Regions from separate parts of the Variovorax sp. J2P1-31 genome, predicted to be linked through region 2. Evidence: riboswitches for the same ligand, from Rfam matches in the RefSeq annotation. Region 2 holds a riboswitch; the other holds the start of a gene.
What was found. Region 2 has a riboswitch for glycine ahead of QTI20_RS24630 (FAD-dependent oxidoreductase). Riboswitches for the same ligand answer to the same signal wherever they lie in the genome.
Positions count from the first base shown of each region.

Region 1 (17,345 bases), on a different contig from region 2:
TCCTCTCGCGCCAGGTGGCGGTGGTGCGCGAGCGCAGCCTGATCCTCAACCTGCCCGGCCAGCCCAAGGCCATCGCCGAGACGCTCGAGGGCCTGAAGAACGCCGACGGCTCGCAGGCCGTGCCCGGCATCTTCGCGGCCGTGCCCTACTGCATCGACCTGATCGGCGGTCCGTACCTGGAAACCGACGACACGGTGTGCAAGGCCTTCCGGCCCAAATCGGCGATCCGGCCCACGCGCGCGGCCTGAACTGTCTCCAAGGCGCCTGCAAAGGTGTCTTCTCCCCGTACAAATCCCGACGCTGCAGTGCAGCAGCGTGGGGCATAGTCGTCGACTGCCTGCATACCGGGGAAAGCCCGTCCTGCAGTCTTTCAATCACAGGAGACACCGCATGAAGTTGACCCGTCTGGCCGCCGGCCTGGTTCTGGGAATGGGCATGGCCTGCGCCGCATTCGCGCAGACCACGATGAAGATCAGCATCTCGACGGCACAGAACTCGCACCAGGGCGTGGCGATCGACACCTTTGCCAAGGAAGTCGCGGCCCGCACCAACGGCCGCTACAAGGTCGAGACCTTCTACAACGGCGCGCTCGGCGGCGAGCGCGAGTCGATCGAGGCGGTGCAGCTGGGCACGCAGGAACTGGCCTTCTCGTCGACCGGCCCGGTGCCCAACTTCGTGCCCGAGACCAAGATCCTCGACGTGCCCTTCCTGTTCCGCGACAAGGCGCATGCGCGCGCGGTGCTCGACGGCCCGATCGGCCAGGACCTGCTCGGCAAGTTCGACGCCAAGGGCTTCAAGGCGCTGGCCTGGGCCGAGAACGGCTTCCGCCACATGACCAACAGCAAGCGCGACGTGAAGGCGCCCGAGGACCTCAAGGGCCTGAAGATGCGCACCATGGAGAACCCGGTGCACATCGCGGCCTACAAGGGCCTGGGCATCATCACCACGCCGATGGCCTTCCCCGAGGTCTTCACCGCGCTCCAGCAGGGCACGGTCGACGGCCAGGAGAACCCGCTGCCGGTGATCATGTCGGCCAAGTTCTCGCAGGTGCAGAAGCACCTGACGCTGACCGGCCATGTCTACTCGCCCTGCATCTTCGTGATGAACAAGGCCGCCTTCGACAAGCTCGGCGCCGCCGACAAGACCGCCTTCCTCGAAGCCGCCAAGGTGGCGGTCAAGGCCAACCGCGACCGCGTCGACCAGGACGACGCCAACGGCGTGAAGGAACTCCGCGCCCAGGGCATGACCGTGATCGACAACATCGACAAGGCCAAGTTCGTGGCGATGCTGGCGCCGGTCAATGCCGACTTCGAGAAGCAGTTCGGCAAGGCCAACCTCGACAAGATCCGCGACGTCAAGTAAGGCTCGGGCCGCCGTCCCTTCGCGGGACGGTTCGGGGCCCGCCGCGCAACCGGCGGGCTTTTTTGTTTTCTCGAACGGCTTTGAGATGAAAGAAAAATTCCTTGGATTGGAGCGCTGGACGACGACGGCGTCGATGGTGCTCGCCTGCCTGATGCTGGTGGTCGCCTCGGCCCTGGGCGTGTTCCAGATCGTCACGCGCTTCGTGCTCGAACAACCCGCCGAATGGAGCGAGATCCTGATCCGGGTGAGCCTGATCTGGATGGTCTTCCTCGGCATCCCCATGGCCTTCCGCCAGGGCGCGATGGTCAGCGTGGACGTGCTCTACCGCTGGAGCCCGCCGCGCTTTCGGCGCGTGCTCGACGCGGTCGTGAGCCTCGCGGCCCTGACGTTGATGCTGGTGATCCTCTGGTACGGCTGGGACTACGCGATGCGCGGCCGGGTGCAGTCCATGGCCGGGCTCGAGAGCCTGTCGATGGTCTGGGCCTACCTCGCGCTGCCGGTGGGCGCCGTCTTCTCCCTGTTCGGCATCGCCGGCAATTTCCTCGACCCGAAGCGGCTCGAGCTGGAGACTGCGCAATGACGCCGGTGATGGTCGCAACGATGGTGCTGTGTTTCGCACTGTCGGTCTCGGTGGCGGTGTCCATCGGCCTGGCCTCGGTGCTGGGCATCCAGGTGACGGGCGCCAACATGCTGATCTCCGCCAAGGAGATCTTCAACTCGATCAACAAGTTTCCGCTGGCGGCGATCCCCTTCTTCATCCTCGCGGGCAACCTGATGGAGACCGGCGGCATCTCGCGCCGGCTGGTGGAGTTCGCCAAGAGCATCGTGGGCGGCGTGCAGGGCGGCCTGCCGATGACCTGCGTGCTGACCTGCATGATCTTCGCGGCGGTCTCGGGCTCGTCGGTGGCGACCACCTTCGCGATCGGCGCCATCCTGATCCCCGCACTGATCAAGCACGGCTACCCGACCTCCTACGCCGCGGCGCTGCAGGCCACCAGCGCGGAGCTGGGCGTGATCATCCCGCCCTCGATCCCGATGATCCTGTACGGCGTGAGCGCCGAAGTCTCGATCGGCGAACTGTTCATCGCGGGCTTCGGCCCGGGCATCCTGATCAGCCTCGCGCTCATGCTCTTCGTCTGGATCTACTGCAAGTGGAAGGGCTGGGGCAAGAACGACGGCGAGGGCCGCATGGCCTTCGGGCCCGCGCTGTGGCAGGCCGGCTGGGCGCTGCTGATGCCGGTCATCATTTTGGGCGGCATCTACGGCGGCGTGTTCACGCCGACCGAAGCCTCGGCCGTGGCCGTGCTCTATGCGCTGATCGTGGGCATGGTGATCTACCGCGAGATCAAGATCACCGACCTGTACGTGATCCTGCGCAAGTCGGTGCTGTCGTCGGCGGTGATCATGTTCATCATCGCCAACGCCGGCCTGTTCGCCTTCCTGATCACGCGCGCCGGCGTGCCCGACGCCATCGGCCACTGGCTGCAGGAGGTGCTCCAGTCGCCGGCGATGTTCCTGCTGGGCGTGAACGCGGCGCTGTTCATCATCGGCATGTTCATCGAGACCAGCGCGGCCATCATCGTGCTGGCACCGATCCTGGCGCCGGTGGCGGTGCACTTCGGCATCGACCCGGTGCACTTCGGGCTGATCATGGTCGTCAACCTGGCGCTGGGCATGATCACGCCGCCCTTCGGCGTGAACCTGTTCGCGGCCTGCACGGTGGCGCGCATCTCGCTGGACCGCATCGTGAAGCACCTGATCCCCTTCGTGCTCGTGATCCTGGCCTGCCTGATGGTGATCACCTACGTGCCCTGGGTCTCGCTGGCCCTGCGCGACCTGGTCTACGCCAGGTAGTCGCGGCGCAGGTACACGCTCGGCGGCACGCCGAGCGTGCGCCGGAACATCGCGGTGAAGGCGCTCGGGCTCTCGTAGCCGTGGGCCAGCGCCACCGCCAGGATGGACGCCCCGCCCGCCAGCTTCGGCAGGCTCAGCAGCAGCCGCGCCTGCCGGCACCAGGCACCGAAGTTCATGCCGGTCTCGCGCTGGAACAGCCGGGCCAGCGTGCGCGGGTTCATGTGCAGGCGCAGCGCCCAGTCGTCGAGCGTGGCCGGCAGCGCGGGGTCGCGCACCAGTTCCTCGCACAGCGCGGCCAGGCGCGCATGGCGCGGCATGGGCACGTGCAGCGACAAGGCGGGCGCGGCCTCGATCTCGTCGAGCATCAACTCCATCACCCGCTCGTCGCGCCCGCCCGGCGCATAGTCCAGCGGCAGCGCGGCGGCCGTGACGATCAATGCGCGCAGCAGTTCGCCGACCTCGATCACGCGGCAGCGGCGGCCCAGGTCCGCGCGCATGCCGGGCTCGACGAAGACCGTGCGCATGCGCACCTCGCCCGCCATCCGGATCTGGTGTTCCATGCCGCCCGGCACCCACACGCCGCGCCCGGTCGGCACCACCCAGCTGCCGGCCGCGGCGCTCACCAGCATCACGCCCGAGATGGCGTGGATCAGCTGTCCGCGCCGGTGCGTGTGCGGCGGGATGAAGGCGTCGCCCTCGGGGTCGGTGGCCAGCACCGCGACGGCGCGCGGGGTCGACTCGCCTTCTTCGGGGCGCAGGTTGAGCGGCGGGATCGGTTTGTCCATTTCGCGACGATTCTTGCCGATTCGTAGCGAGATCATCTTTCCATCGCTTCCTACGATGCCTTTTTCCCTCTGGCACACATGAAAGAAGCGATCGAATGAACAAGCGCCGACTCGGGCTGCTCACCGGCACCCATGCCGTCAATGACCTCTACCAGGGCCTCGTGCCCGCGCTGCTGCCCTTCATGGTGCTGGAGCGCGGCTACAGCTACACGGCCGTGAGCGGCCTGATGCTCGCGGCCACCGGCCTGTCGAGCGTGGTGCAGCCGCTGTTCGGTCTCTATGCCGACCGCCACCCGCGCAGCTGGCTGGTGCCGGTCGGCTTCCTGGTGGCGGCGCTGGGCGTGGTGCTGGCGGGCTTGAGCCAGAGCTACCTGCTGACCTGGATCGCCATGGTGCTGTGCGGACTGGGCATTGCGGCCTACCATCCGCCGGCCACCGTGGCCGCGCGCGCGGCCGGCGGCGCTTCGCAGAAGGCGATGAGCGTGTTCTCGGTGGGCGGCACCATCGGCGCTTCCTTCGCGCCGGTGCTCGCCGCCACCGTGATCGGCGGCGGGGGCCTGTCGCGCAGCTACCTGCTCGGGCTGCCCGCGCTGGCGATGGGCATCGTGTGGATGGTCGCCAACGCCGGCCGCGGTGCCGCGTCCGCGGCCAAGGCGGCGGCCGCGCGCCAGGCCGGCAGCCATCTGCTGAAGCCGAACAACGACTGGCGCGCCTTCAGCCTGCTGGTGGCCACCATCGTGGGCTGGTCGATCCCCTATGTCACGGTGCTGTCGATGCTGTCGCTGCGCATCACGCGCGACCTGCACGGCACCAGCTTCCAGGGCGCGGCCGCCCTGACCGGCTTCACGGCCGCGGGCGCGGTGGGCGTGCTGCTGGGCGGCTGGCTCGGCGACCGCATCGACCGCATCGGCCGCATGGGCACCATCCGCACCGGCTACCTGCTGGCGCTGCCCTCGCTTGCCGGCCTGGTGCTGGCACCGACGGCCGGCTGGGCCCTGGCCTGCACCGCGCTGCTGGGCATGAGCATGTTCCTGCCCTTCGCGGCGCAGGTCACGCTGGCGCAGGACTACCTGCCGCGCAACCCGGCCACGGCCAGCGGCATCACGCTGGGGCTGGCGCTGTCGGTGGGCGGGCTGGTGTCGCCGCTGTTCGGCCTGCTGTCGGATGCGCGTGGCCTCGGCGTCACGCTGACCGCGGTGCTGTGCGTGCTCTGCGTCGCGACCGTGCTGGCCCTGCGCATGCGCAACCGGACGCCGCAGCCGGTCGCGCCCGAAGCCGCCGCGGCCTGAGGCGACGGGGCCGCGGGACATTCACGAGGATGTCACCGCGGCGGGCGATGCTGCGCTCCCTGCTCTCCCGAGGCCGTGGCTGCCATGTTTCCCACCAAGACCGACAAGGCGCGCGACGAACTGCATGGCGGGCGGCGCACCCTGAGCCAGCGCGAGCGCGCGCTGCTGCTGATGGCCGACGGCCGGCGCACGCTGAGCGACTTCAGCCCGCTGTTCAGCAACCGCGACGAGGCCGCGCAGGCGATCGAGGCGCTGGTGCAGAGGGGCTACCTGCAGGCGCCGGAGGCGCCACCCGTGGCGGTGCAGCTGCCGCCGGCCAGCGCGGCCGACACCTTCGACGGCAAGCGATCGCTGGCCACCACGCGCATGTTCCTGTTCGACATCTGCGAACGCATGTTCGTGCGCCGCGACCCGGCGCTCGCGCAGCAGATCCGCGACGCGCTGCGCGAGGCCCGCGACCGCGAATCCATGCTGGCGATCGCCGCGCTGATGCTGGCCGAGGTCGAGAAGAGCGCCGGGCCGGAGCGCGCCGCGTCGCTGCGCGAGCGCATCGACCGCTTGCTGCCGCTCACCGACATCGTTCACTGACACGCCGCCCTGCCCCCGGCGATCCACTACACTCGCGGGGTCAGGAGAGAGCCCCGCGCGACGGGGCCGCCGAAGGCGCAGGGGGTTTCCCCGAACGCTCAGGCAAAAGGACTGACGAGGCGCCGGTGACCACCGGCGTTTCCTTGCTGGAGAGAGGCCGCCGTACCGGAAACGATGCAGCGGCCCACCGAAGGAGCAAACCCCGATCGTGGGGCGAATCTCTCAGGTAAAGCGGACAGCAGGGGTGGCCCGTGGCGTTGCAGCCATGGATTTCGACTGCCCCTTTAGAGTGCCCCGTGGCTGCTTCCTCCGACATCCAGCTTCTCAAGACACCCCTGTACGACCTGCACGTCGAACTCGGCGCCCGCATGGTGCCCTTCGCCGGCTATTCGATGCCGGTGCAGTACCCGGCCGGCCTGATGGCCGAACACAAACACACGCGCACCGCCGCCGGCCTGTTCGACATCTCGCACATGGGCCAGCTGCGCCTGGTCGGCCCCGACGCCGCGGCCGCCTTCGAGACTTTGATGCCGGTCGACGTGATCGACCTGGCGCCCGGCAAGCAGCGCTACGGCCTGCTGCTCGACGACGCGGGCGGCATCCTCGACGACCTGATGTTCTTCAACGAAGGCCACGATTCGCTCTTCGTGATCGTCAACGGCGCCTGCAAGGTGGCCGACATCGCCCACATCCGGCAGCGGATCGGCGCGCGCTGCGCGGTGCAGCCCCTGCCCGACCACGCGCTGCTCGCGTTGCAGGGCCCGCAGGCCGCGGCCACGCTGGCGCGGCTGTCGCCGGGCATCGAGCGCTTCGTGTTCATGACCGGCGGCGCGGTGCGGATCGGCGGCATCGCGGCCTTCGTCACGCGCAGCGGCTACACCGGCGAAGACGGCTTCGAGATCTCGGTGGCCGCGAAAGACGCCGACGCCCTGGCCCGGCTGCTGCTGGCCCAGCCCGAGGTCCAGCCCATCGGCCTGGGCGCGCGCAACTCGCTGCGGCTCGAGGCCGGCCTGTGCCTCTACGGCAACGACATCGACACCACGACCACCCCGGTCGAGGCCTCGCTCCACTGGGCGATCCAGAAGGTGCGCCGCGCGGGCGGTGCGCGCGCGGGCGGCTTCCCGGGTGCCGACCGGATCCTGGCCCAGCTCGCCGCCGCCACGACCGGCGCGGCCGGCCACACCGACCACCACACCCTGACGCGCAAGCGCGTGGGCCTGGTCGCGCTGGAACGCATCCCGGTGCGCGACGGCACGCTGCTGCAGTCTTTCGAAGGCCACGACATCGGCAGCGTCACCAGCGGCCTGCTCGGCCCCTCGGCCGACCGCTGCATCGCCATGGGCTACGTGGCCACGGCCTTCGCCGAGCCCGGCACGCGCATCCAGGCCATCGTGCGCGGCAAGCCGGTGCCGATGGAAGTCTCGACCCTGCCTTTCGTTCCGACCCGTTACTACCGCGGCTGAAGCCCGCGGAGCCGGCTAGGCTCTGCACCCCTGAACATTTTTTCCACGAGGAGTCTTTTCACCATGAGCATCAAGTACACCAAGGACCACGAATGGGTCGCGGCCGAGGGCGATGCCGCCACCGTCGGCATCACCGTGCACGCGCAGGACGCGCTGGGCGACGTGGTCTTCGTCGACCTGCCCGAAGTCGGCAAGACCTTCGCGCAGGGCGAGGTCGCCGGCGTCGTCGAGTCGGTCAAGGCCGCGGCCGACGTGTTCATGCCCGTGTCGGGCGAGATCACCGAAGTCAACGAAGCGCTGCGCGCCGACCCCTCGCTGGCCAACAGCGACCCGCTGGCCAGCGGCTGGTTCTTCAAGGTCAAGCTCAGCGAGCCGGCGCAGCTCGATGCGCTGCTGGAAGCGGCCGACTACGACAAGTTCGCCGCGGAATCCTGATGCGCCGCTGAAAGCGGACATCCGGACGCAGAGGACGCAAAGATTGCGCAGAGGACGCAGAAAAATCTGAACAGAAATTTGGTATTTCTTTTTGCGCCCTCTGCGAAACCTCCGCGTCCTCTGCGTCCTGTACCCGTACCCGTACCCGTCCCCTCCCGTCTTCCTCCCACCGCCATGCCCTCCACCGCCTTCCCCACCCTGCGCGAACTCGATACCGCCGACGAGTTCATCGCCCGCCACATCGGCATCGAGCCCGCGGACGAGGCGCGCATGCTGCCGGTCATCGGCTCGGCCACGCGGCAGGAGCTGATCGACGGCATCGTGCCCGCGGCCATCCGCCGCTCGAAGCCGATGCGGCTGCCGCCCGCGGCGAGCGAGGCCGATGCGCTGGCGGAGCTGCGGAAGATGGCGGCGAAGAACCAGGTGGCGCGCAACTTCATCGGCCAGGGCTACTACGGCACGCACACGCCCGGCGTGATCCTGCGCAACATCCTCGAGAACCCGGCCTGGTACACGGCCTACACGCCCTACCAGGCCGAGATCTCGCAGGGCCGCATGGAGGCGCTGGTCAACTTCCAGACCCTGGTCTGCGACCTGACCGGCATGGCGATCGCCAACGCCTCGATGCTCGACGAGGCCACCGCGGCGGCCGAAGCGATGACGCTGGCCAAACGCAGCGTCAAGAGCAAGAGCAACGTCTTCCTGGTGGCGGGTGACTGCCATCCACAGACCATCGAGGTGCTGCGCACGCGCGCCGCGCCGCTGGGCATCGAGATCAAGGTCAGCACCGCCTCGGAAACCCTGCCGCACCTGATGGCGAGCTGCGACTTCTTCGGCGTGCTCGCGCAGTATCCGGCCACCACCGGCCAGGTCCACGACCTGCGCCCGCTGGCCGGCCATGCGCACGCCTGCGGCGCGGCGCTGTGCGTCGCGGCCGACCTGCTGGCGCTCACGCTGCTCACGCCCCCCGGCGAATGGGACGCCGACATCGTCTGCGGCACCACCCAGCGCTTCGGCATGCCGATGTGCAACGGCGGCCCGCACGCGGCCTACCTGGCCTGCCGCGACGCCTTCAAGCGCTCGCTGCCGGGCCGGCTGGTGGGCGTGAGCGTCGACGTGCACGGCGCGCCCGCCTATCGGCTCGCGCTGCAGACGCGCGAGCAGCACATCCGGCGCGAGAAGGCCACCTCGAACATCTGCACCGCGCAGGTGCTGCCGGCGGTGGTCGCGAGCATGTACGCGGTCTACCACGGCCCGGCAGGCCTCCTGCGCATCGCGCAGCGCGTGGCCGCGCTCACCGCCGTGCTGGCCGCGGGCCTGGAGCAGATGGGCTTCGAGCTGGCCCACGCCACGGCCTTCGACTCGCTCACGGTGAAGAGCGGCGACGGCACCGCGGCGATCCTCGAACGCGCCCGCCACGCAGGCTTGAACCTGCGCCACCGGCTGCAGCAGCACCTGGGCATCTCGCTCGACGAGACCCACACGCGCGCCGACGTCGAGACGCTCTGGGCGCTGTTCGCGCGGCCCGGCACGCCGATGCCCCGCTTCGACACGCTGGCCGAGACCGCCGAGGTGCGCATTCCGGCGGACCTGCGCCGCACCAGCGCCTTCCTTACGCATCCGGTGTTCAACACCCACAAGAGCGAGACCGCGATGCTGCGCTACATCCGCAGCCTCTCGGACAAGGACCTCGCGCTCGACCGCAGCATGATCCCGCTGGGCAGCTGCACCATGAAGCTCAACGCGACCAGCGAGATGATCCCGATCACCTGGCCCGAGTTCGCCAATATCCATCCCTTCGCGCCGGCCGAGCAGCTGCAGGGCTATGCCGAGCTCGACGAACAGCTGCGCGCCTGGCTCTGCGAGGCCACGGGCTACGCGGGCATCAGCCTGCAGCCCAACGCCGGTTCGCAGGGCGAGTACGCGGGCCTGCTGGCGATCAAGGCCTTCCACGCCTCCAGGGGCCAGGGCGGCCGCAACATCTGCCTGATCCCCTCGTCGGCGCACGGCACCAACCCGGCCAGCGCGCAGATGGTGGGCATGCAGGTGGTGGTGACCGCCTGCGACGCGCAGGGCAACGTCGACCTCGACGACCTCAAGCGCGCCTGCGAGAAGCACAGCGAACACCTGGCGGCGGTGATGATCACCTACCCCAGCACCCACGGCGTGTTCGAGACCCGCGTGAAGGAACTCTGCGCGCTGGTGCATTCGCACGGCGGGCGGGTCTATGTCGACGGCGCCAACATGAACGCGCTGGTGGGCGTGGCCGCGCCGGGCGAGTTCGGCGGCGACGTGAGCCACCTGAACCTGCACAAGACCTTCTGCATCCCGCACGGCGGCGGCGGGCCGGGCGTGGGCCCGGTGTGCGTGGTCGAGGATTTGGTGCCCTTCCTGCCTGGCCATGCGACCGCGGGCATCGGCTCCGAGGGACCGGGCGCCGTGTCGGCCGCGCCGCTGGGCAATGCCGCGGTGCTGCCGATCAGCTGGATGTACTGCCGCATGATGGGCGCCGAGGGCCTGCAGGCCGCGACCGAGACCGCGATCCTCTCGGCCAACTACATCAGCGCGCGCCTGAAGGACCACTACCCCACGCTCTACGCCAGCCCCAACGGCCATGTGGCGCACGAGTGCATCCTCGACCTGCGTCCGCTCAAGGAAAGCAGCGGCGTGACCGCCGAAGACGTGGCCAAGCGCCTGATCGACTACGGCTTCCACGCGCCCACGCTGAGCTTCCCGGTGCCGGGCACGCTGATGGTCGAGCCGACCGAAAGCGAGCCGCTGGCCGAGCTCGACCGCTTCGTCGACGCGATGATCGCGATCCGCGGCGAGATCCGGCGCATCGAGGAAGGCGTCTGGCCGCAGGACGACAACCCGCTCAAGCACGCGCCGCACACGGCCGCCAGCCTGCTGAGCACCGAGTGGGCGCACCCCTACTCGCGCGAACTCGGCGCCTACCCGCTGGCCGCGCTGCGCCAGGCCAAGTACTGGTCGCCGATCGGCCGGGTCGACAACGTCTACGGCGACCGCAACCTGTTCTGCAGCTGCCTGCCCGTGGGCGACTACGCGACGAGCTGAGCACCGGCACAATCGATGTTTCCTGCATTCCAACGGAGACATCGATGAGTCAAAGCAAGCAGCCCCTCGACGGACAGATCGCCTGGGTCACGGGGGGCGGCAGCGGCATCGGCCTGGCCGGCGCCATCGACCTCGCGAAGGCGGGTTGCCGCGTCGTGATCTCCGGGCGCGATGCCGCCAAGCTCCAGGCCGCGGTGGCCGAGGCCGAAGCCAAGGGCGCGCCGCAAGGCCGCATCAGCGCCATGCCGCTCGATGTCGGCGACCGGCCTGCGGTCGACACGGTGGCGGCGGCCATCGAGGCCGAACACGGCGGCGTCGACATCCTGGTCAACAGCGCCGGCGTCAACTTCCCCAAGCGCTTCTGGAGCGAGACCGACGGCGACACTTTCGCCAAGGTGGTGAACATCAACCTCAACGGCGTCACCTTCTGCACGCTGGCCGTGCTCAAGGGCATGCAGGCGCGGCGCCGCGGCACGGTGATCAACATCGCCTCCTTCGCCGGCTGGCACCAGAGCTTCCTCACCGGCCCGGCCTACGTGGCGAGCAAGGCCGGCCTGATCGCGATGACGCACAACTTCAACATCGAGCAGTGCGTGCACGGCCTGCGCGCCACCTCGGTGTGCCCGGGCGAGGTCGCGACGCCGATCCTCAAGAACCGGCCGGTGGAGCCGAGCGCGGAGGACAAGGCGCTGATGCTGCAGGAAGAAGACCTGGGCCGCACCATCCGCTTCATCGCCGAGATGCCGCCGCATGTCTGCATCAACGAACTCGTGATCGCGCCGGTCCACAACCGGATCTTCATGGGCGGCAGCGAGTTGCAGCGGCGCTGAGCCTCAAGCCGGCGCGGCCTCGCCCGCGTCGCCGCGCCCGATGCGCCGCACCTCCAGCTGCCGGATGCGCTGCGCATCGGCGTCGGTCACGGCGAACTCGAATGCGCCGTGGCGCAGCGTTTCGCCCACCACCGGCACCCGGCCCAGCTGCGCCAGCAGGAAGCCCGCGGCCGAGCTGTAGCTGTCGTCCTCGCTCACCAGCCCCTCGGTCTCGAGCATGCGCTCGAGCTGGTGCAGGTCGGCGGCGCCGGCCACGCGCCAGAGGTCGGGGCCCATGGCCTGGATCTCCAGCGCCTCGTCCTCGTCGGGGAACTCGCCCGCGATCGCCTCCAGCACGTCGATGGGCGTGACGATGCCCTGCAGGGTGCCGTACTCGTCGTGCACCAGCGCGACCTGGCCGCGCGCATTGCGCAGCGTGTCGATCAGGCCCATCACCGGTCCGCTTTCGGGCACGTAGATCGGCTGGCGCAGGTCGGTCAGCGGGTCGATGCGGCCGTGCGCGAGCAGCGCGCCCAGCAGGTCCTTGGCGCGCGCGATGCCCAGCACCTCGTCGAGCGAGCCGCGGCACACCGGGAACATGCCGTGCGGCGTGTCGAGCAGCTGCTGGCGAATCGATTCGGAGGGATCGTCCAGGTCGACCCAGGAGATGTCCGAGCGCAGCGTCATGATCGAGCTGACCTTGCGCTGCGCGAGCTTGAGCACGCCGCTGACCATGTCGCGCTCCTCGGGCGCGAACACCGCCTGTTCGGCCGCGGCCTCGGCGCTCGAGGCGCCGCCGTCCGCGGCCGCCTGCCGCTGGCCGCCCAGCAGCCGCAGCACCGACTCGGCCGTGCGCTCGCGCAGCGGGCGGCGCGCCTGCTGCTTCACGTAGTTGCGGCGCGCGAGCTGGTTGAAGAACTCGATCACGATCGAGAAGCCGATGGCGGCGTAGAGGTAGCCCTTGGGCAGGTGGAAGCCCAGGCCCTCGGCGACCAGGCTCAGGCCGATCATCAGGAGGAAGCTCAGGCACAGCACCACCACGGTCGGGTGTGCGTTGACGAAGCGCGTCAGCGGCTTGGACGCCAGCAGCATGATGCCGATCGAGATCACCACCGCCGCCATCATCACCGGCAGGTCGTTGACCATGCCCACCGCGGTGATCACCGCGTCGAGCGAGAACACCGCATCGAGCACCACGATCTGCGCCACCACCAGCGAGAAGCCCGCATAGACCGGCGAGGCGGTGCTCGCATGCGTGACGCCCTCGAGCCGCTCGTGCAGTTCGGTGGTGGCCTTGAACAGCAGGAACAGGCCGCCCACCAGCAGGATCAGGTCGCGCCCCGAGAAGCCGTGGCCCCAGACCGAGAACAGCGGCGTGGTCAGCGTGACCAGCCACGAGATCACCGACAGCAGCAGCAGGCGCATCAGCAGCGCCAGGCTCAGGCCGATCACGCGCGCCCGGTCGCGCTGGTGCGGCGGCAGCTTCTCCGCCAGGATGGCGATGAAGATCAGGTTGTCGATGCCGAGCACTATCTCGAGCACGACGAGCGTGAGAAGACCGACCCAGGTGGCCGGGTTGGAAAGCAGTTCGATCATGGGGTGTGGGGAAGCACGGTCGCGGGCGACGCGATGTGCGGGGGGCGCGGGCCCGGAATGACGCCATCCATCACGGGACGGCCGAAGGGCACGGGGAAGAAGCGGTGCTGCGGTGGCAGCGCTGTCGCGCCGGGAGGTTGGCTGGCCTGCGCCAGCCCCGTACTGGGAGGCTCGGAGAGAGAGTTCACCACCAAAGTTTAGGGCATCCGCCACGGCGCCCCGGAATTCCCCCAGCCGGACGACCGGACTCCCGCCGGTTCAGGCCCGCACGCTCGGGCCCGCACGCTCAGGCCAGCACGATCCAGGCCGGCGCATGGTCGCTGGCGCCCGGGCGCCCGCGCACCTCGCGGTCCACGCCGGCCTCGCGCAGCCGCGGCGCGAGCTCGGGGTTGAGCAGCAGGTGGTCGATGCGCAGCCCGGCGTTGCGCGGCCAGCGGTTGCGCCAGTAGTCCCAGTAGGTGTAGATGCGCTCGTCCGGATGCAGCGCGCGGATGGCATCGGTCCAGCCCTGTTCGAGCAGCCGCGCGAAGGCGGCGCGGCTCGCGGGCTGCAGCAGCGCGTCGTCGCGCCAGGAGGCCGGGTTGTAGATGTCGGCGTCGGTCGGCACCACGTTGTAGTCGCCGCACAGCACCACCGGCAGCCCGCTGCGGAACAACCTGGCGGCATGCGCGTTGAAATGCTCGAACCAGGCCAGCTTGTAGTCGAACTTCGGCCCCGGTTGCGGATTGCCGTTGGGCAGGTAGAGGCAGCCGATCACGATGCCGTCGACCATGGCCTCGAGGTAGCGACTCTGCACGTCGTCCTCGAAGCCCGGCAGGCCGCGGCCGGTCTCGATCGGCTCGCGCCCGCGCGCCAGGATCGCGACGCCGTTCCAGGCCCGCTGGCCATGGAACAGCACGCCATAGCCCGCGGCCCGGATCGCCGCGGCGGGGAAGTTGGCATCGGGCGACTTGAGCTCCTGCAGGCAGGCCACGTCGGGCTTCGACGTCTGCAGCCACTCCAGCAGCCGCTCCAGCCGGCCGTTGACGCCATTGACGTTGAAGGTCGCGATCTTCATCTCAGCGCTTGGTCGCGATCTCGCCTGTCGCGACCTGGGCCCGGAAACGCTTGAGCACGGCCTTGAGCCGGCGCTCGTGGGCCAGGCCCACGCGCACCATCATCTTCTGGCCGCTCGACAGCGACTCGAGCGCGGGGTCGGCGAATTCGTAGCGCGTCCAGGGCCGCGCCGCGGTGAACTCGCCACGCACCTCGGTGAGCTGCACCGCGACCGGGCCGCCGGGCTCGGGCGCCGCCAGCAGATGGTCGATGGCCGCCACCAGCCGGTCGTTGAAGTAGCGCCCCGGATAGCCCAGTTCCTCGTAGGCCTGCTGGAACAGCGGGTACAGGCGCGCGTAGAGCGCGGCCACGCGCTCCGCGTCGAGGGCCTCGGCCAGGGCCACGATGGCGTCGTAGCGCGCCGCATTGGCGGCGTCGATGTGCTGCGTCGGACCGGCCGCACCCGTCACGCTGAAGTGCTCGGGCGTGGGCTGCACCGGCCACAGCCGCGACGGGGTCTGGGCACGCGGCAGGTTGTCGACGGTGGCCACCACGCGGCGCACGAAGCCATCGACGTTGAGCATGGCGACCACGCGCTTGGCGCCCAGCCAGCCGTTGAGGGCCGAGGTGATCTGCGCATCCGAAGCAGCCAGCGTGGGCAGCACCGCATCGGGCTCGGCCAGCGCATCGATCGGGTTCTGGGGCCCGGAGGCGGCCGGCTGCGGCGCGGGCGCCGGCGCATCGGCGGGCGCCGCGGCCGCGACCGGCGGTGGCGCAGGCGGCGGCTCGGCACGCTGCTGCCACCAGTACCAGCCACCACCCGCGGCGGCGATGGCGAGCAGCACCAGGATGACGATCTTCGAGGCCGAGCTCTCGCGCGCGGGCCTGAAGTCGGAGGGTTCGCGTTCGGGCATGAAGCAGTTCCTTGGTTCCGTCGCCGCAGGCGCGGCAACGCAGTTCATTGGAAACCATGCCTCGCCGCAGCGGCGTAACGCCTTGTGTAACCCGCAGGCCACGCGAGGCATGGGCCTTGTCCACGCATGGCCCACATGCTAGCGCGAGGAATCGTTGCTTGGGCAAGACCATGACAGGGGTACGATGGCGCCCGGAAAGTTCCCCACCCGCCCTCGGCCGCCCTCCCCCGCCCCGCCATGACTCCTGCGAAGACCGGCCCGTTGTCCGCATGGGAGCCCGCAGCCGGCACGCCTTACTACCGCCAGATCTACGACCGCTTTCGCAGCGCGATCGACAGCGGCCTGCTCAAGCCCGGCGACCGCATCCCTTCGGCGCGCGCGCTGACCCAGGAACTGGGCCTGGCACGCGGCACGATCGAGGCCGCCTACGCCCTGCTGGCCGCCGAGGGCTACATCCAGGCCCGCGGCCAGGCCGGCACCATCGTCACGCCGGAACTCAAGCCACGCATGCCGGTGGCAAGTCCTGCCGCGGCGGTGACCGACGGTGCGCCCCGGCTCAGTTTTCGCCCCGACTCGGTCCTGCCTTTCCAGATGGGCCTGCCCGCGCTGGATGCCTTTCCGCGGAAGATCTGGGCCCGGCTGGGCGCGCGCTGCGTGCGCGCGATGCAACCGCTCGACATGACGCATCCCAGCGTCTATGGCCTGCCCGCGCTGCGTGCCGAGATCGCGGCCTATCTCCAGGTCTCGCGCGGCATCCAGTGCACGCCGTCGCAGGTCTTCCTGACCTCGGGCTACCGCCACAGCATCGAGCTGATCGGCCTGGCCCTGCTCAAGGCCGGCGACCGCGTCTGGCTCGAGGACCCCGGCTACCCGCCGACCAAGGCCTTGCTGCAGCACCTGCGCATGGCCTGCGTGCCGGTGCCGGTCGATGCCGACGGCCTGGTCGTGTCCGAGGGCCTGCGCCGCGCGCCACGGGCGCGCGCGGCGGTGGTCACGCCCGCGCACCAGAGCCCGCTGTGCGTGTCGCTGTCGCTGCCCCGGCGCATGGCGCTGCTGGACTGGGCCGCGCGCAACGAGGCCTGGATCGTCGAGGACGACTACGACGGCGAGTACCGCTATGCGAGCCGCCCGCTGCCCGCGCTCAAGAGCCTGGACCGCGAGGGGCGCGTGCTCTATGCGGGCACCTTCAGCAAGGTGCTGTTCCCGAGCATCCGGCTGGCCTACCTGGTGGTGCCGCAGCCCCAGGTCGAGCGCTTCGAGCAGGTGCTCCAGACCTTCGCCGGCGGCAGCCCGGCGCTGACGCAGGCCATCGTGACCGCCTTCATCGCCGAAGGCCACTTCGCGCGCCACATCCAGCGCATGCGCAAGCTTTACGCCGAGCGCCGCGATGCGGTTCGGGCCGGGCTGGAGAAGGTGCTGGGGTCGCGCCTGCGCATCGACTCGCCGCCCGGCGGCATGCACCTGATCCTGCGGCTGCAGGGCCGGCGCTCGGACCGCAAGCTGGCGGCGCGCATGCGGGAGGCCGGCCTGTATGCGGAAGCGCTGACGAACTGGACCCAGGACCACGAGGGCAGCCCGGCCCTGCTGCTGGCCTTCACGAACATCGAATCGCAGCAGGCTGCGGAAGCGCTCGGGCGACGCATCCTGGCCTTGATGTGAAGGCCATCATGGCCCAGTTCCAAACACCGATCATGGCTCTTCTGGAATAGGCCAAGATTGCGCACCATGGCGTCCTTCCCTTCCCGTCAAACACAAGGACCTTCCATGACGACCCCTCGCATCGACTACGCCCGCGTCTCGCCCGACATCTACAAGGCCTTCGGCGCCGTGCACACCGCCGTGCACAAGAGCGGCCTGCCCAAGGCGCTGATCGACCTGGTCTACCTGCGCGTGTCGCAGATCAACGGCTGCGCCTACTGCATCGACATGCACTCGCGCGACCTGCTCAAGGCCGGCCTGGCGGTGGACAAGCTGGTGCTGGTTCCGGTGTGGCACGAAGCCGGCGCGGTCTTCAGCGCCCGCGAACGCGCCGCGCTGGCCTGGGCCGAAAGCGTGACGCGCGTGGCCGACACCGGCGTGCCCGATGCCGACTACGCGGCCGCCACGGCCGCCTTCGACGACAAGGAACTGGCCGACCTGA
Region 1 is NZ_JASZYA010000001.1:2,363,585-2,380,929, forward strand. It holds gene mog (molybdopterin adenylyltransferase) at 1-248, shown strand, start outside; gene QTI20_RS10980 (TRAP transporter substrate-binding protein) at 391-1,362, shown strand; gene QTI20_RS10985 (TRAP transporter small permease) at 1,448-1,942, shown strand; gene QTI20_RS10990 (TRAP transporter large permease) at 1,939-3,216, shown strand; gene QTI20_RS10995 (AraC family transcriptional regulator) at 3,204-4,001, opposite strand; gene QTI20_RS11000 (MFS transporter) at 4,097-5,290, shown strand; gene QTI20_RS11005 (hypothetical protein) at 5,375-5,878, shown strand; glycine riboswitch at 5,918-5,994, shown strand; glycine riboswitch at 6,015-6,127, shown strand; gene gcvT (glycine cleavage system aminomethyltransferase GcvT) at 6,175-7,341, shown strand; gene gcvH (glycine cleavage system protein GcvH) at 7,405-7,776, shown strand; gene gcvP (aminomethyl-transferring glycine dehydrogenase) at 7,951-10,851, shown strand; gene QTI20_RS11025 (SDR family oxidoreductase) at 10,896-11,681, shown strand; gene QTI20_RS11030 (TerC family protein) at 11,685-13,253, opposite strand; gene QTI20_RS11035 (exodeoxyribonuclease III) at 13,543-14,313, opposite strand; gene QTI20_RS11040 (DUF3014 domain-containing protein) at 14,315-15,205, opposite strand; gene pdxR (MocR-like pyridoxine biosynthesis transcription factor PdxR) at 15,443-16,864, shown strand; gene QTI20_RS11050 (carboxymuconolactone decarboxylase family protein) at 16,970-17,345, shown strand, end outside.
Region 1: linked by a shared signal. The riboswitch ahead of gcvT (glycine cleavage system aminomethyltransferase GcvT) and the one ahead of QTI20_RS24630 (FAD-dependent oxidoreductase) in region 2 are both predicted to bind glycine.

Region 2 (13,460 bases):
GGTCGGGTGCCACGGCTATTTGTCGTAGAGCGCGGCGAAGGAGCGGAAACCCTTGACCTCGATCGGGTTGCCGAAGGGGTCGCAGAAGAACATGGTCCACTGTTCGCCGGGCTGGCCTTCGAAGCGCACCTGCGGCGCGAGCACGAAGTCGGTGCCGGCGGCCTCGAGGCGCTGGGCCAGCGCGCGCCAGTCGGGCAGCTCGAGCACGATGCCGAAGTGCGGCATCGGCACCATCGCATCGCCCACGCGCCCGGTGCGCGTGGTGGCGAAGGGCTCGCCCAGGTGCAGCGAGAGCTGGTGGCCGAAGAAGTCGAAGTCGACCCAGGTCTCGGTGCTGCGGCCTTCGGCACAGCCGAGCACGTCGCCGTAGAAGCGGCGCGCGCCGTCGAGGTCGCGAACGTGGAAGGCGAGGTGAAATATGCTCTGCATGCGGTCAGCATAGCCGCCTTGTAACCAAATCCATACTTCGGCCCCCGGGGAAGACCATGCGCCTGCAGCGCCATTTCCAATCGTTTCGATGCGCAGGCGCGGCGCGCCTGTTTAGGCGCATCGCGGCGGCCTGGCTGGCCCTGGGCATGGCGGGCGCGGCGCTGGCGGCGGAGGCGCCGGCCGTCTGCGTGCCCGTGCCCACGCCCGCAGGCGACGCGGTGCAGGACGCCTCGAAGCCGCCCCAGGACCGGGGCTTCCTGTGGCGCCTCGAGAAGGACGGCCACAGCTCGTGGCTCTACGGCACCATGCATGTGGGCAAGCCGAGCTGGATCCCACCCGGTGCGAAGGTGGGCGCGGCGCTGCGCCGGAGCGAGGTGATCGCGCTGGAACTGGACCTGTCGGACCCGGCCACGCTGGCGGTGTTCACCGCGCCGCTCGACGCCGCCGCCGTGGCCCGCATCCTCACGCCCGATCGCCGGCGCCGGCTCGAGCGCCAGATCGCGATCGCCTGCCTGCCGGCCGATGCGCTGGCGCGCCTGCGGCCGATCCTGCAGGCCACCACGCTGGCCGGGCTGGCGGTGCGCCACGACGGGATGTTCTCGGAATGGGGCAGCGAGCACTTCCTCGGCGTCTATGCCCGCCGCCACGCCAGGCCGGTCGTCGCGCTCGAGGATGCGCAGATGCAATTGAAGGCCCTGGCCGGCGACAGCGAGGCCGAGGAGGGCGCGCAGGTCGACGAGACCCTCGACGAGCTCGAGTCCGGCCAGGCGCGCACGCTCGGCGCCGAACTGGCCACCGTCTGGGCTTCCAGCGACTGGCAGAAGCTGTCCGACTACCGCCGATGGTGCGATTGCGTGAAGACGGCGACCGACGAGCGCGCGCTGCAGCGCCTGCTGGACGATCGCAACCCCGGCCTGGCCGAGGGCATCGCGCGCCTGCATGGCCAGGGGCGCGGCGTTTTCGCCGCGGTCGGCGCGCTGCACATGGTCGGGCCCAAGGGCCTGCCGGCCCTGCTGGCGGCCCGGGGCTTCCGGGTGACGCGGCAGGTGCCGGCGCCATAATCGCCGCTCCCATGCCCGCCCTCCTGCGCCACCTCCTCTGCTTCCGCCGTCTCGGCGCGCTGGGCGGCCTCGTGCTCTGGAGTTTCGTGCTGTCGCTGGGTGCGGCCGCGGCATCGCCGCTGCTGCAGTCGCAGGCGCTGGAACTGGTGTGCGCCAGCAGCGGTGCCGTGAAGATGGTGGTGCACACGGCCGACGGCGTGCAGGAGCTCGGCGCGGGCCACCTCGACTGCCCGCTGTGTCTGCCGGGCGGGGCGCCGCCGCACGCTGCTTCCGAGGCGCTGGCTACGGCGCCGCTGCCGCGCGGGCGCCTGCCGCGATCGGTCGAAGCCGCGCGCGTGGCGCTCGCCGCCGCGCCGCTGCCGGCCCGCGGGCCGCCGCTTCGCGCCTGATCCCTGTGCCTGTCTCGCCTCGCCGCGCGAGACGCCGCAGGCCTGCCCCGCAGGCCTGCCCCGCAGGCCGCCGCCGCCCTTCGACCCCCCGCCTTTTCCTGTCTCCAAGGAGTTCCCGCATGACTTTCAACACCACCTTCCGCCGCGCCGCCGCCTGCATGGCGCTCGTCGCCTGTGCGTCGGTCGGGGCCCAGACGGCCGCGCCGGTCGACGTCCAGGACGCCTGGGTCCGCGCGGCCGTGCCCGGCCAGAGCGGCACCGGCGCCTTCATGAAGCTCACGGCGCACGAAGGCCTCAAGCTGGTCGGCGCGAGCACGCCGGCCGCCGGGGTGGCCGAGGTCCATGAAATGAAGATGGAAGGCGACACCATGCGCATGCGCGGCGTGTCCGGCGTCGAGCTGCCCGCGCACCGCACGGTCGAACTCAAGCCGGGTGGCTACCACCTGATGCTGATGGACCTGAAGCAGCCCATCGTCAAGGACGCGACCCTGCCGATCACGCTGCAGTTCGAGGACGCCAAGGGCGCCAGGAGCTCGCTGGCGCTGAACGTGCCGGTGCGCAGCGTTGCCCCGGGCGCCGCCGCCGGGGCCGCGGCACCGGCCCACCGCCACTGAGTGGGCGCGCCGCGCGCCAGCGGCCTGGGGTAAGCTGGTGCCCACCACTGCCGGAGACAGCCATGAGCGACGCGAATTCCCCTTTTGCCTTCAGCCAGTTCGTTCCCGGCTTCGATTTTCTCAAGGGGCTGGCCGGCAACACGGCCACCGGCGGTGCTGCCGCCAGCGGCATGCCCAGCCTGTCGAACTGGGTGGCGCCCACGCTCAGCGTCGAGGAACTCGAAAAGCGCATCCAGGAACTCAAGACGGTGCAGTACTGGCTCGAGCAGAACGGCCATGCGCTGAAGGCCACCATCCAGGCGCTCGAGGTGCAGAAGATGACTTTGTCGACGCTGCGGGGCATGAACGTGCAGATGGAAGACCTGGCCAAGGTCTTCACCCGGCCGGCGGCGGCACCGGCCGAGGCGCCCGTCGCGTCGCCGTCCCCCGCGCCCGCGCCCGCGCCTGAACCGGCGCCCGCACCCGCCGCCGAGGCCGCTGGCGAGAAGGCGGCCGCGGCACCGGGCGTGGTCGATCCGCTGCAGTGGTGGAACGCGCTGACCCAGCAGTTCCAGCAGATCGCCAGCACCGCGATGCAGGAGGCGGCCCACGCCAAGATGCCGGGCGCGACACCGGCACAGCCCTCCAAGGCCAAGCCGGCCGCCAGCAAGAAGCCCGCTCGCAAGACCGCCCCGCGCAAGGCGGCGGCCGCCAAGCCTCCCGCCGCGGCCGCGCCCCGGCGCGCGCGCGGCTGAGCCCTTTTCTTTTTTCTCCCACCAGGACCCCGGACCGCGCGCATGAAGCTTTTCCCCACCGGCCACGCCACCCATCCGCAATGGCGGATGGCGGCGGGCCTCGCGCTCGCGCAGCTGCGCGCGCAGATGGCGCTGCCCGACTACGCCGCCGCCCCCACGCTGGGCCTGCTCTACATCACCGACCACTACGCGGCCGAGGCGCAGGACATCCTCGACCACCTCGGGGCCGAACTGCCCGAGATCACCGACTGGTCGGGCACCGTGGGCTTCGGCGTCGCGGCCAACAACGCCGAGTACTTCGACGAGCCGGCGCTGAGCGTGATGCTGTGCGCGCTGCCCAGCGACCAGTACCGCGTGTTCTCCGGCGTGGCGCCGCTGGGCAGCTCCGAGATGAGCGGCTTCGAGGCGCACACGGCGCTGGTGCATGCCGACCCGGGCACGCCGGAACTGGCCGAGCTGGTCGGCGAGATGGCCGGGCGCACCGACACCGGCTACCTGTTCGGCGGCCTGTCGTCCGGGCGCCGCGGCGCGCTGCAGTTCGCGCTGGGCGGCAACGGCAACATCCGCGGCCACGGCGCCGCGCGCGGCGTGTTCTCGGGCGGCATGTCCGGCGTGGTGTTCGGCGAGGGCGTGCGGCTGGTGTCGCGCGTCACGCAGGGCTGCGAGCCGGTGTCCCGCGAGCGCGAGATCACCGAGGCCGACGGCAACCTGCTGCTGCAGTTGGACGGCGAGCCCGCGCTCGACGTGCTGCTGGCCGACCTGCAGATCTCGCTCGATGCGCCGCAGGAGGCGATCGAGGTGGTGCGCGCCACGCTGGTCGGCCTGGTCGACGCCGGCAGCGACGGCATCCGCCGCACCGGCGACCTGGGGGCCGACGTGCTGGTGCGCCACATCATCGGCCTCGACCCGACGCGCCGCGGCATCGCGATCGCCGACACGGCCGAGGCCGGCATGCGCATGAGCTTCTGCCGGCGCAGCCCCCAGGCCGCGCGCGCCGACCTGATGCGCATCTGCGCCGAGATCCGCGAGGAGCTCGAGCCCGAGGAGCAGACGCTGGCCACGGCCCGCGCCGTCGCGGCCGGCGAGGCCGAGGCCGCGCCGCATCCGGCGCGCCGCATCGCGGGCGCGGTGTACGTGAGCTGTTCGGGGCGCGGCGGCGCGCATTTCGGCGCGCCGGGCGCCGAGATGCAGATCGTGCGCCATGCGCTGGGCGACGTGCCGCTGACCGGCTTCTTCGCGGCCGGCGAGATCGCCCGCCACCATGTGTACGGCTACACCGGCGTGCTGACGGTGTTCGTCACCGACTGAGCCCGCCGCCCGGGCTTCTTCAGCCCTTGGCGAAGGCGAATTCCACCTCGGGCGAGAGCCCGCTCACGATGCGTGCGATCGACTTGCCCGCGCCGCAGGTGTTGACCCAGCCCTGCGCACCGGGCGCCGCGTTGAGGAACAGGTTGCGCAGCGGCGTGCGGCCGATCAGCGGCATGCCGCTGGCGCTGCGCGCGTGCAGCGTGCTGGAGAACTCGGCGCGCGACGGGTCGACCACGCCCGGCAGCAGCGTCTCGACCCGCGCCAGCATGCGCGCGAAATGCGTGGAGTCGGGCAGGTCCTGTGCGTCGGTGGCCAGGCGCACCGTGCAGCACACACGCAGGCGCTCGCCCTCGGGCGTCTCGATGCGCCGGATGCGCAGGCGCTCGTGGCGGTCGTTGAGCATCACCTGCGGCGCGCCCGCCATGTCCTGGATCGGCAGCACGATGCTGTACTCGCGCATGCGGCGCATCGGCATCGCGATGCCCAGCGCCTGCGCGTGCGGCACGCTGCCGGTGCCCAGCGCCAGCACATAGGCGTCGGCGCGCAGCATGCTGCGCTCGCCGTCGAGGTTGGCGAGCTCCACATGGTCGATGCGGCCGTCGCGCGCATGCAGCTTGACCACCGAGTGGTTCATCAGGAAGCGCACGCCGGCGGCGCGGCACATGAAGGCCAGGCTGGCCGCGAAGGCCGCGGGGTCGCGCGAGGTGTCCTCGGGCGTGAAGGCGGCGCCGGCGAGCTGGCCGTGCAGGTGCTGCAGCGAGGGTTCGATGCCGATGGCCTGTTCGGGCGACAGCAGCTGCAGCGAGCAGCCCAGCGCCTGCAGCCGGCGCACGCTGTGCGTGAAGGCCTCGAAGGCCTTGGCATCGGTGTAGACGCGCATCCATCCGGCGCTGCGCAGGTCCTGCGAGACGCCGGCTTCCTTGCGCAGTTCGTGCACCGTCTCCCGGCTGTAGGTGGCCAGGCGCACCATGTGTTCCAGGCGCGTGGCCGGCCGCTGGCGCACGCCCGTCAGGTAGCCGGACACGCGGTGCAGCCGGCGGCGCAGTCCGTCGATCGCGGTGCGGCACAGGCTGCGCGCGGGCGGGGGCGCCAGCGGCGGGCGCGAGGGCGCGCTCGCCATGCCCCGAGCCTTGGCGGCGGGCGCCGCATGGCGGTCGATCACCGTGACCTCGTGGCCCAGCTGCTGGAGGTAGTAAGCCGAGGCGACGCCGAGAAGACCGCCGCCCAGAACGATCACGCGCATGGTCCGGTTCCTTGTGGGAAGGCACAAACGGCGGACCGGCGCACGCTGTCGTGCACGCCCGGCCCGGGGTTCAGGTTGCCGCTCCCTCTGTCCTGGGTACCTGAGAGATTCGCCCGTTGCGCCCTGCAACGGGTTTGCTCCTTCGGTGCATCGCGCGGGGGCGATGGCTCTTCAGACGGCGAATCGAAACGAGGCAGTCGTCGAACCGGCAGGGCGGTTCACCTCGGCGTTCATGGGAGTTTGCGCGTGCGGTGGGGCCCGTGGGCCCTCTTTTCTGCAGAAATAGGAGTTTACCCGTCTTGACAAATTCAATAAATATGTAATCGATACTCATCAAGATATGCGGGTGAATATGCGGCATCGGCGCCACAGACCCGTTTTTCAGTTCCGGCGCAGGCGGGTGAAGGCCTCGAATTCCCAGTTGCGCATGCCCAGCAGCAGCGTATAGCCCTCCCGGTCGTCGGGCGACAGCTTCTGGTCGGTCTGGTGCTGCTGCGCGAAATCCTGCGCCACGCGCTGCAGCCGTTCGAGGAAGGAGGGCGCCAGCGCCCGGCTGATCGAGCCGTGCACCAGCAGCAGCCCCTCGGCCGGCCCGTCGAAGCCGCCGCTGTAATAGTCGAGCACCACGTTGTCGCGGAAGAAGTTCATCACCGGTCCGTGCGGGCGCCAGCGGAAGGTCTTGGCCAGCTTGAGCCGGTAGCGGTTGAGCGGCCGCAGCTCGATGATGCCGATGCGGTCGAGCTGGGCGAAGCAGGCGATGCACTCGGCCTCGCTCAGGCGGTAGGCGCCGACGATCTGCTCCAGCGTCCACTGGCTCAGCACGCTGATCGCGACCAGGATCAGCTTCTTGTCGCGCACCACGGCCTTTTCCTGCTCGAGCGTGAGTTCGCGCAGCAGCGGCTGGGCGTCGGCCACGCGGCGCGCGAGCTCGGCGAAATCCATCTTGAGCGCGCGGCAGATCGCGTCGACCCGGCTCAGCGGCATGTCGGACTTGGCCAGCATGCGCTTGACGCTGGACTCCGCCATGCCCAGCGACCGGGCCAGGTCGGCATAGGTCATGCGGGCGTTCTTGAGTTCGTTCTTCAGGGCCTGAACCAGATCGACGGTGGTGCTCATGGGCAGTAGGGTATTGCAAGACGATACCGATCGGATGCGATCGGCGGACCGTATCGATTTTCGATGCCAATGCACGGGTGCGGGCGCCTAGATTCGCGCCATGAACCGAACGCCTCCCCGTTTCCCGGCCACGCTCGACCCCCGCGAGCGCGTACTTCTGGCCGCCCTGCTGCTCGGCGTGCTCGCCGCCTGCCTGGGCCCCGCGCTGCCCGATCCGATGGCCGGCACCGGCTTTGCCGACGGCCGCGGTTGGCGGGGCCTGCCCCATGCGATGGACGTGCTGAGCAACCTGCCGTTCGCGGTGCTGGGCGTCTGGGGGCTGCTCCGGCTGCGCCGCCTCGACGGGGCGTCGGCCGGCACGGCCGCGGTGCGGCGCTGTGCCAGGCTTTTCTTTGTTGGCCTGGTCTTGACCGCGTTCGGCTCGGCCTTCTACCACCTGCATCCCGATGCGCTGCGGCTGACGGCCGACCGCCTGGGCATGGCCGTCGCCTTCGCCGGCATGGTCGGGCTGGCGGTCAGCGAGCGCATCGGCCGCCGGGTCGCCTGGCCGGTGGCCTGCGGCATGCTGGTGGCAGGGCTGCTGGCGCTGGCGGCCTGCCACCTGCGCGGCAACGTGCTGCCCTGGGCCGTGCTGCAGTTCGGCGGGATGGCGCTGGTGCTCGGCCTGGCGCTGCTGCGGCCGGTGCCGGGCGCGCTCGGCCTGAAGCTCGGCGCGGTCATCTGCTGCTACGGCGTGGCCAAGCTGCTGGAGCTGGGCGATGACGCGATCTACCAGGCGACCGGGCAGCTGGTGTCGGGCCACAGCCTCAAGCATCTGGCCGCGGCCTGCGCAGGCTGGCCCGCATTGCAGATGCTGCGGGCCCTTCGGCCGCCGGCCCCTGCGGCACAATCCACGCGCAGCCGCCTCGCCGGCCTAAGGGGCCCCAACGGGACATTCGAATGACAACATCCGCCATGGCATCCGATGCCCACGCCAACCAGTTCGCCCTGCTGAAGCAGCGGCGTTTCGCGCCCTTCTTCTGGACGCAGTTCGCGGGCGCGGCCAACGACAACCTGTTCAAGTTCGCCTTCACCGTGATGGTGACCTACCAGCTGCAGGTCAGCTGGATGCCGCCCGCCATGGCGGGCCTGGTGATCGGGGCGCTGTTCATCCTGCCCTTCCTGCTGTTCTCGGCCACGGCCGGCCAGCTCACCGACAAGTACGACAAGACCACGATCATCCGTTTCGTGAAGAACCTCGAGATCGCGATCATGGTGCTCGCGGCCTGGGGCTTCTTCCGCGCCGATCCGGTGGTGCTGCTGGCCTGCGTGTTCCTCATGGGCCTGCACTCCACGCTGTTCGGGCCGGTCAAGTTCGCCTACCTGCCGCAGGTGCTGGCGGCGCGCGAACTCACCGGCGGCAACGGCATGGTCGAGATGGGCACCTTCGTCGCCATCCTGCTGGGCCAGGTGGCGGGCGGCCTGCTGGTGGCGCTGCCCCAGATCGGCCACACGAGCGTGGCCGTGGCCTGCGTGCTGCTGGCGCTGGTCGGCCGTGGCGTCGCGCAGGCCATTCCGAGGGCGCCGGCCACCGACCCGCAGCTGGTCGTCAACTGGAACCCCATCAGCGAGACCTGGCGCAACCTCAAGCTCGCGCGCGGCAACATCGTGGTGTTCCGCTCGCTGCTGGGCATCTCGTGGATGTGGTTCTTCGGCGCGGTCTTCCTGAGCCAGTTCCCCAGCTTCGCCAAGGAGGTGCTGCACGGCAACGAGCAGGTCGCCTCGCTGCTGCTGGTGGTGTTCTCGGTCGGCATCGGCATCGGCTCGCTGCTGTGCGAGACGCTGAGCCGGCGCCAGGTCGAGATCGGCCTGGTGCCGCTGGGCGCGATCGGCATGAGCGTCTTCGCGATCGACCTGTACTTCGCCTCGCGCGGCCTGCCGGCCGGGCCCGAGATGGGGCTGGGCGCCTTCCTCGCGCAGTCGGCGCACTGGCGCGTGATGGCCGACCTCGGCCTGCTGTCGCTGTTCGCCGGGCTCTACAGCGTGCCGATGTATGCGCTGATCCAGCTGCGCAGCCAGCCCACGCACCGCGCGCGCATCATCGCGGCCAACAACATCCTCAATGCGCTGTTCATGATCGCGAGCTCGGTCATCGCCGGTGCCTTGCTCGGGGCCGGCTTCACCATCCCGCAGATCTTCCTGTTCACCGGCATCGCCAACGCGCTGGTGGCCTTCTACATCTTCCTGTTGGTGCCCGAGTACCTGCTGCGCTTCGTGGCCTGGGTGCTGTCGCGCTTCGTCTACCGCTTCAAGATCGAAGGCGACGAGCACATCCCGACCGAGGGCCCGGCCGTGCTGGTGTGCAACCACGTGAGCTTCATCGACGCGGTGCTGCTGATGGCGGCCAGCCCGCGGCCGATCCGTTTCATCATGGACCACCGGATCTTCCGCGTGCCGGTGCTGGGCTGGCTGTTCCGGCTGGCCAAGGCGATCCCGATCGCGTCGCAGAAGGACGACCCCGCGGCCTACGAGCGCGCGTTCGCGCAGGCCGTCGAGGTGCTGCGCGAAGGCGACCTGCTGGCCATCTTCCCCGAGGGCGCGATCACCAGCGACGGCGCCCTGCAGCCCTTCAAGGGCGGCGTCATGAAGATCCTCGCCGGCGCGCGCGCCGCAGGCGTCGAGCCGCCGGTGATCCCGATGGCGCTGACCAACCTCTGGGGTTCCTTCTTCAGCCGCGTCGAGGTGCGCGAGGGCAAGAACGTGGCGATGGTGCAGCCCTTCCGCCGCGGTCTGTTCAGCCGGGTCGGTCTGCACGTGGGCGCGGTGGTGGCGGCGGCGGAAGCGACGCCCGAACTGCTCCAGTCGCGCGTGAGCGGGCTGCTTTCGGCCTGATGGCGGGGCTGCTCGACACCGTTCCCGCGGACGCCTGGCACGCCTTCACCTGGCTGGGCGACAGCGCGCTGATGCTGCCGCTGTCGCTGCTGATCGCGCTGGGCCTGCTGTTGTCGCGCGACGGGCGCCGCGCCGCGTTCGCCTGGTGCCTGGCCTTCGGCGCGGGCAGCGGATTGATCCTGCTGAGCAAGCTGGCCTTCCTGGGCTGGGGCATCGGCAGCGCGCGCTGGGACTTCACCGGCTTCAGCGGCCATACGGCGATCGGCACCAGCGTGTGGTCGGCGCTGCTGTGGCTGGCCTGCGCGCGCGGCTCGGCGCGCGCCCGTGCGCTCGCGCTGGGCGCCGGCTGGTGCCTGGGCGCGGCCATCGGCGTGTCGCGGCTGGCCCTGCATGCGCACTCGGTGTCCGAGGTGGCGGCGGGCCTGCTGCTGGGCATGGCGGTCAGCCTCGGCTTCGTGGGGCTGGCGCGCCGCCACGCGCCGCCGCGGCTGCCCTGGGTCGCCTGGCTGGGCGGGCTGCTGCTGCCCCTGCTGTTCCTGTCGCCGGGCCGGCCGGCGCCGACACAGGGCCTGCTCGAAACCATGGCCGTCCGGCTTGCGGGCATCGAGCGGCCCTTCACGCGCAGCGATCTCCAGGCGCTCTGAGCCGGCGGTATTTCACGAAAAGTATCGAATATCGGTACTCCCGGCCTCCTGGCGGGGAACCGGTGCATCGATTCGCCCCTCCATGGGCGGTGCCCGGCCATCATTCGGGCTCCTTTTCCTTCCTCTTCGTTTTCGAAAGTCACTCATGAACAAACAACGGGTCCTGAGCTGGATGAGCGCCGGCGCGATCGTCGTGTCGCTGCTCGCTCCCCTGTCGGTGCATGCGCAGAGCGAAACCTCGGCAGCACTGTCCCTGATGCCCGTGGCCTCGGTGGTGGGCGCCGCCTCGGCCGCCGGCGGCGCGGTCGGCGCATCGGTCGCGTTGCCGGCCGCGCTGTCGGTCGGCGGCTCGGTGCTCACGGTGGTCGCGGTCGAGGCCTCGGTCGACGGCATCACCTACGTGCTGGCGCGGGCTTCCGACGGTGCGCGCGCCAGCGTCCGGGTGGCGGGCCACGCGGTGGGGGGCGCTTCGATGGTGGTCGGCACGGCGGTGACGGTCAGCGTGATCGCTTCGGGTGTGGTGCTCTCGGCCGCTGGCGAGGTGCTGGCCTTCGTGCCCAACGCCATCGGCCGCGCGCTGCTGCACAACGAGAGGCTGGTGTGAATTCGCGGATGAGCGATCTCTACAGCCTTGACGAGGAGGCCCGCGCGCCGCGCTGGCGGCGCAACCTGAAGACGGCGCTGCGCATCCTGGCGCTGGCATCGGTGGTGTGCCTGGCCGGGGCCTTTCTCTTCCCCATGCAGGCGCATGCGGGACGGTCCTGCGAACAGGCCCGTCCGAGCCCGGACAACGTGATCAAGGGCATGCAGCTGGCCGAGCGCACCTCGCAGGCGCTGGACGCGAGCGGCGCACGCGTCGTGCTGCTGGCCCGTGCCGGCCAGGACCTCACGCGCTACGGCCTGCAGTGGTCGCACCTGGGCCTGGCCTACAAGACCGAGGACGGCCCCTGGCGCGTGGCGCACAAGCTCAACCAGTGCGGCACCGCCGTCGCCGGCGTGTACCGCCAGGGCCTGGGCGAGTTCTTCCTCGACGACCCGTGGCGCTACCGGGCCGCCTGGGCGGTGCCCATGCCGGCCGTGCAGGCGCAACTGTTGGCGCTGCTGGAAGCGCCGAGCGACAGCCTGGTGCGGCTGCACACCCCGGCCTACAGCATCGTGAGCTATGCCTGGGCACAGAAGTACCAGCAGTCCAACCAGTGGGCGCTGGAGACGCTGGCCGCCGCGATGGAGCCCGGCACCATCCGCACGCGCGCGCAGGCCCAGGCCTGGCTGCAGTTCAAGGGCTACGAGCCGGGCGTGCTGGCGCTGGGCCCGCTCACGCGGCTGGGCGGGCGGGTCAGCAAGGCCAACGTGGCTTTCGACGACCATCCCAACGACAAGCGTTTCTCGGACCGCATCGAGACCATCACGGCCGATTCGGTGTTCGTCTGGCTGCAGCGCAGCGGGCTCGGTGCGGCACCGGTCACACTGGCCCTCTGAGCCCTGTTCACATCGCCTGAAGGAAAAAGAATGAGCAAATCCCTGCGTCTCTCGGAGAAGTGGTTCCGTCGCGGCCTGTGGGTCGTGGCGCTGGTGTTCGCCGGCTTCCTGATCGGGCTCGGCGGCACGCTGGTGAACGACCTGCCGCGGGTCGAGCGCACGCTGCAGACCGACGACTTCATCGACCGCGCCGCGGCCGATCCGCTGCGGGCCGGCGTGCGCGAGGCCGAGCGCATCGAGCAGCAGGCGGCCAGCGCGCTCGAACAGGCCGAACTCCAGCGCAGCGCCGCCGCGCAGAGCAGCCGCAGCGCGCGCGAGACCTTCGGCAACTGGATCGCCACGCGCCGCGCCACCGCGCAGCCCGACCAGGACACCGAGCTCATCGCCCGCACCCGCGCGCTGGATGCGCTCAAGGCCCGGGAGGACGCGGCGCAGCAGAAGGTCGAGGCACAGCAGCAGGTGGCGCTCGACGCGCGCCAGGCCCAGGAGGCCGCGCAGCGCAAGCTGGCAGTGCTCGAGTACGACGCCGAGCAGCGGCTGCTGGCCGAGTACCGTCGCGTCGAACTGCGCGTGTTCGGCTACCGGCTCGCGCTGACGCTGCCGCTGCTGCTGATCGCGGGCTGGCTGTTCGTGAAGAAGCGCAAGAGCACCTACTGGCCCTTCGTCTGGGGTTTCATCTTCTTCGCGCTGTTCGCCTTCTTCGTCGAGCTCGTGCCCTACCTGCCCAGCTACGGCGGCTATGTGCGCTACATCGTGGGCATCGTGATCACCGTGCTGGTGGGGCGCTACGCGATCGTCGGGCTCAACCGCTACCTCGCGCGCCAGAAGCTGGCCGAGGCCCAGCCCGACATCGTGCGCCGCGAGGAACTCAGCTACGACACCGCGCTGACCCGGCTGGCCAAGAGCGTGTGCCCGGGCTGCGAGCGGCCGGTCGACCTGAAGAACGCCGAGATCGACTTCTGCCCGCACTGCGGCATCGGCCTGTTCGACCACTGCGGCACCTGCGATGCGCGCAAGAGCGCGTTCTCGAAGTTCTGCCATGCCTGCGGGACTTCCGCACATCCCACCGCGCGATCGCAAGGGGAACCGTTGGCCGGGGCCGCGCCCGCGTGATAGAAGCGGGAGCGGCGCCTCGCGCGCCCACTTTCAGTGGTCCGTTCAACTCCCAAGGAATCCCATGAGCATCTTCGGCAGCATCCTCTCCAAGATCTTCCCGTCGGCCCAGGCCGCGCCGGCCCCGGCCCCCGCGCCCGCACCGGCCGCTGCCGGCGCACCCGCGGTCGCGGCGCCGCCGCCGGCCATTCCGCTGGGCGACGTGGCCGCCGTGCTCGACGCGATGCCCGGCGCCGCCAGCCTCAACTGGCGCACCTCCATCGTCGACCTCATGAAGCTGCTCGGCCTCGACAGCAGCCTGGCCGCGCGCAAGGAGCTGGCGGCCGAACTGAGCTACGGCCAGGACACCAGCGACAGCGCCAAGATGAACATCTGGCTGCATCGCCAGGTCATGACCAAGCTGGCCGCCAACGGCGGCACCGTGCCGGTCGAACTGCGCGACTGATCGGCCGCATCCGC
Region 2 is NZ_JASZYA010000003.1:1,010,676-1,024,135, reverse strand. It holds gene QTI20_RS24660 (VOC family protein) at 16-429, opposite strand; gene QTI20_RS24655 (TraB/GumN family protein) at 486-1,490, shown strand; gene QTI20_RS24650 (hypothetical protein) at 1,502-1,879, shown strand; gene QTI20_RS24645 (copper chaperone PCu(A)C) at 1,999-2,493, shown strand; gene QTI20_RS24640 (PhaM family polyhydroxyalkanoate granule multifunctional regulatory protein) at 2,556-3,227, shown strand; gene QTI20_RS24635 (FIST signal transduction protein) at 3,270-4,535, shown strand; gene QTI20_RS24630 (FAD-dependent oxidoreductase) at 4,555-5,778, opposite strand; glycine riboswitch at 5,856-5,963, opposite strand; gene QTI20_RS24625 (helix-turn-helix domain-containing protein) at 6,160-6,894, opposite strand; gene QTI20_RS24620 (hypothetical protein) at 6,995-7,837, shown strand; gene QTI20_RS24615 (MFS transporter) at 7,834-9,765, shown strand; gene QTI20_RS24610 (phosphatase PAP2 family protein) at 9,765-10,409, shown strand; gene QTI20_RS24605 (hypothetical protein) at 10,555-11,013, shown strand; gene QTI20_RS24600 (DUF2145 domain-containing protein) at 11,148-11,888, shown strand; gene QTI20_RS24595 (serine endopeptidase) at 11,919-13,001, shown strand; gene QTI20_RS24590 (DUF3597 domain-containing protein) at 13,066-13,446, shown strand.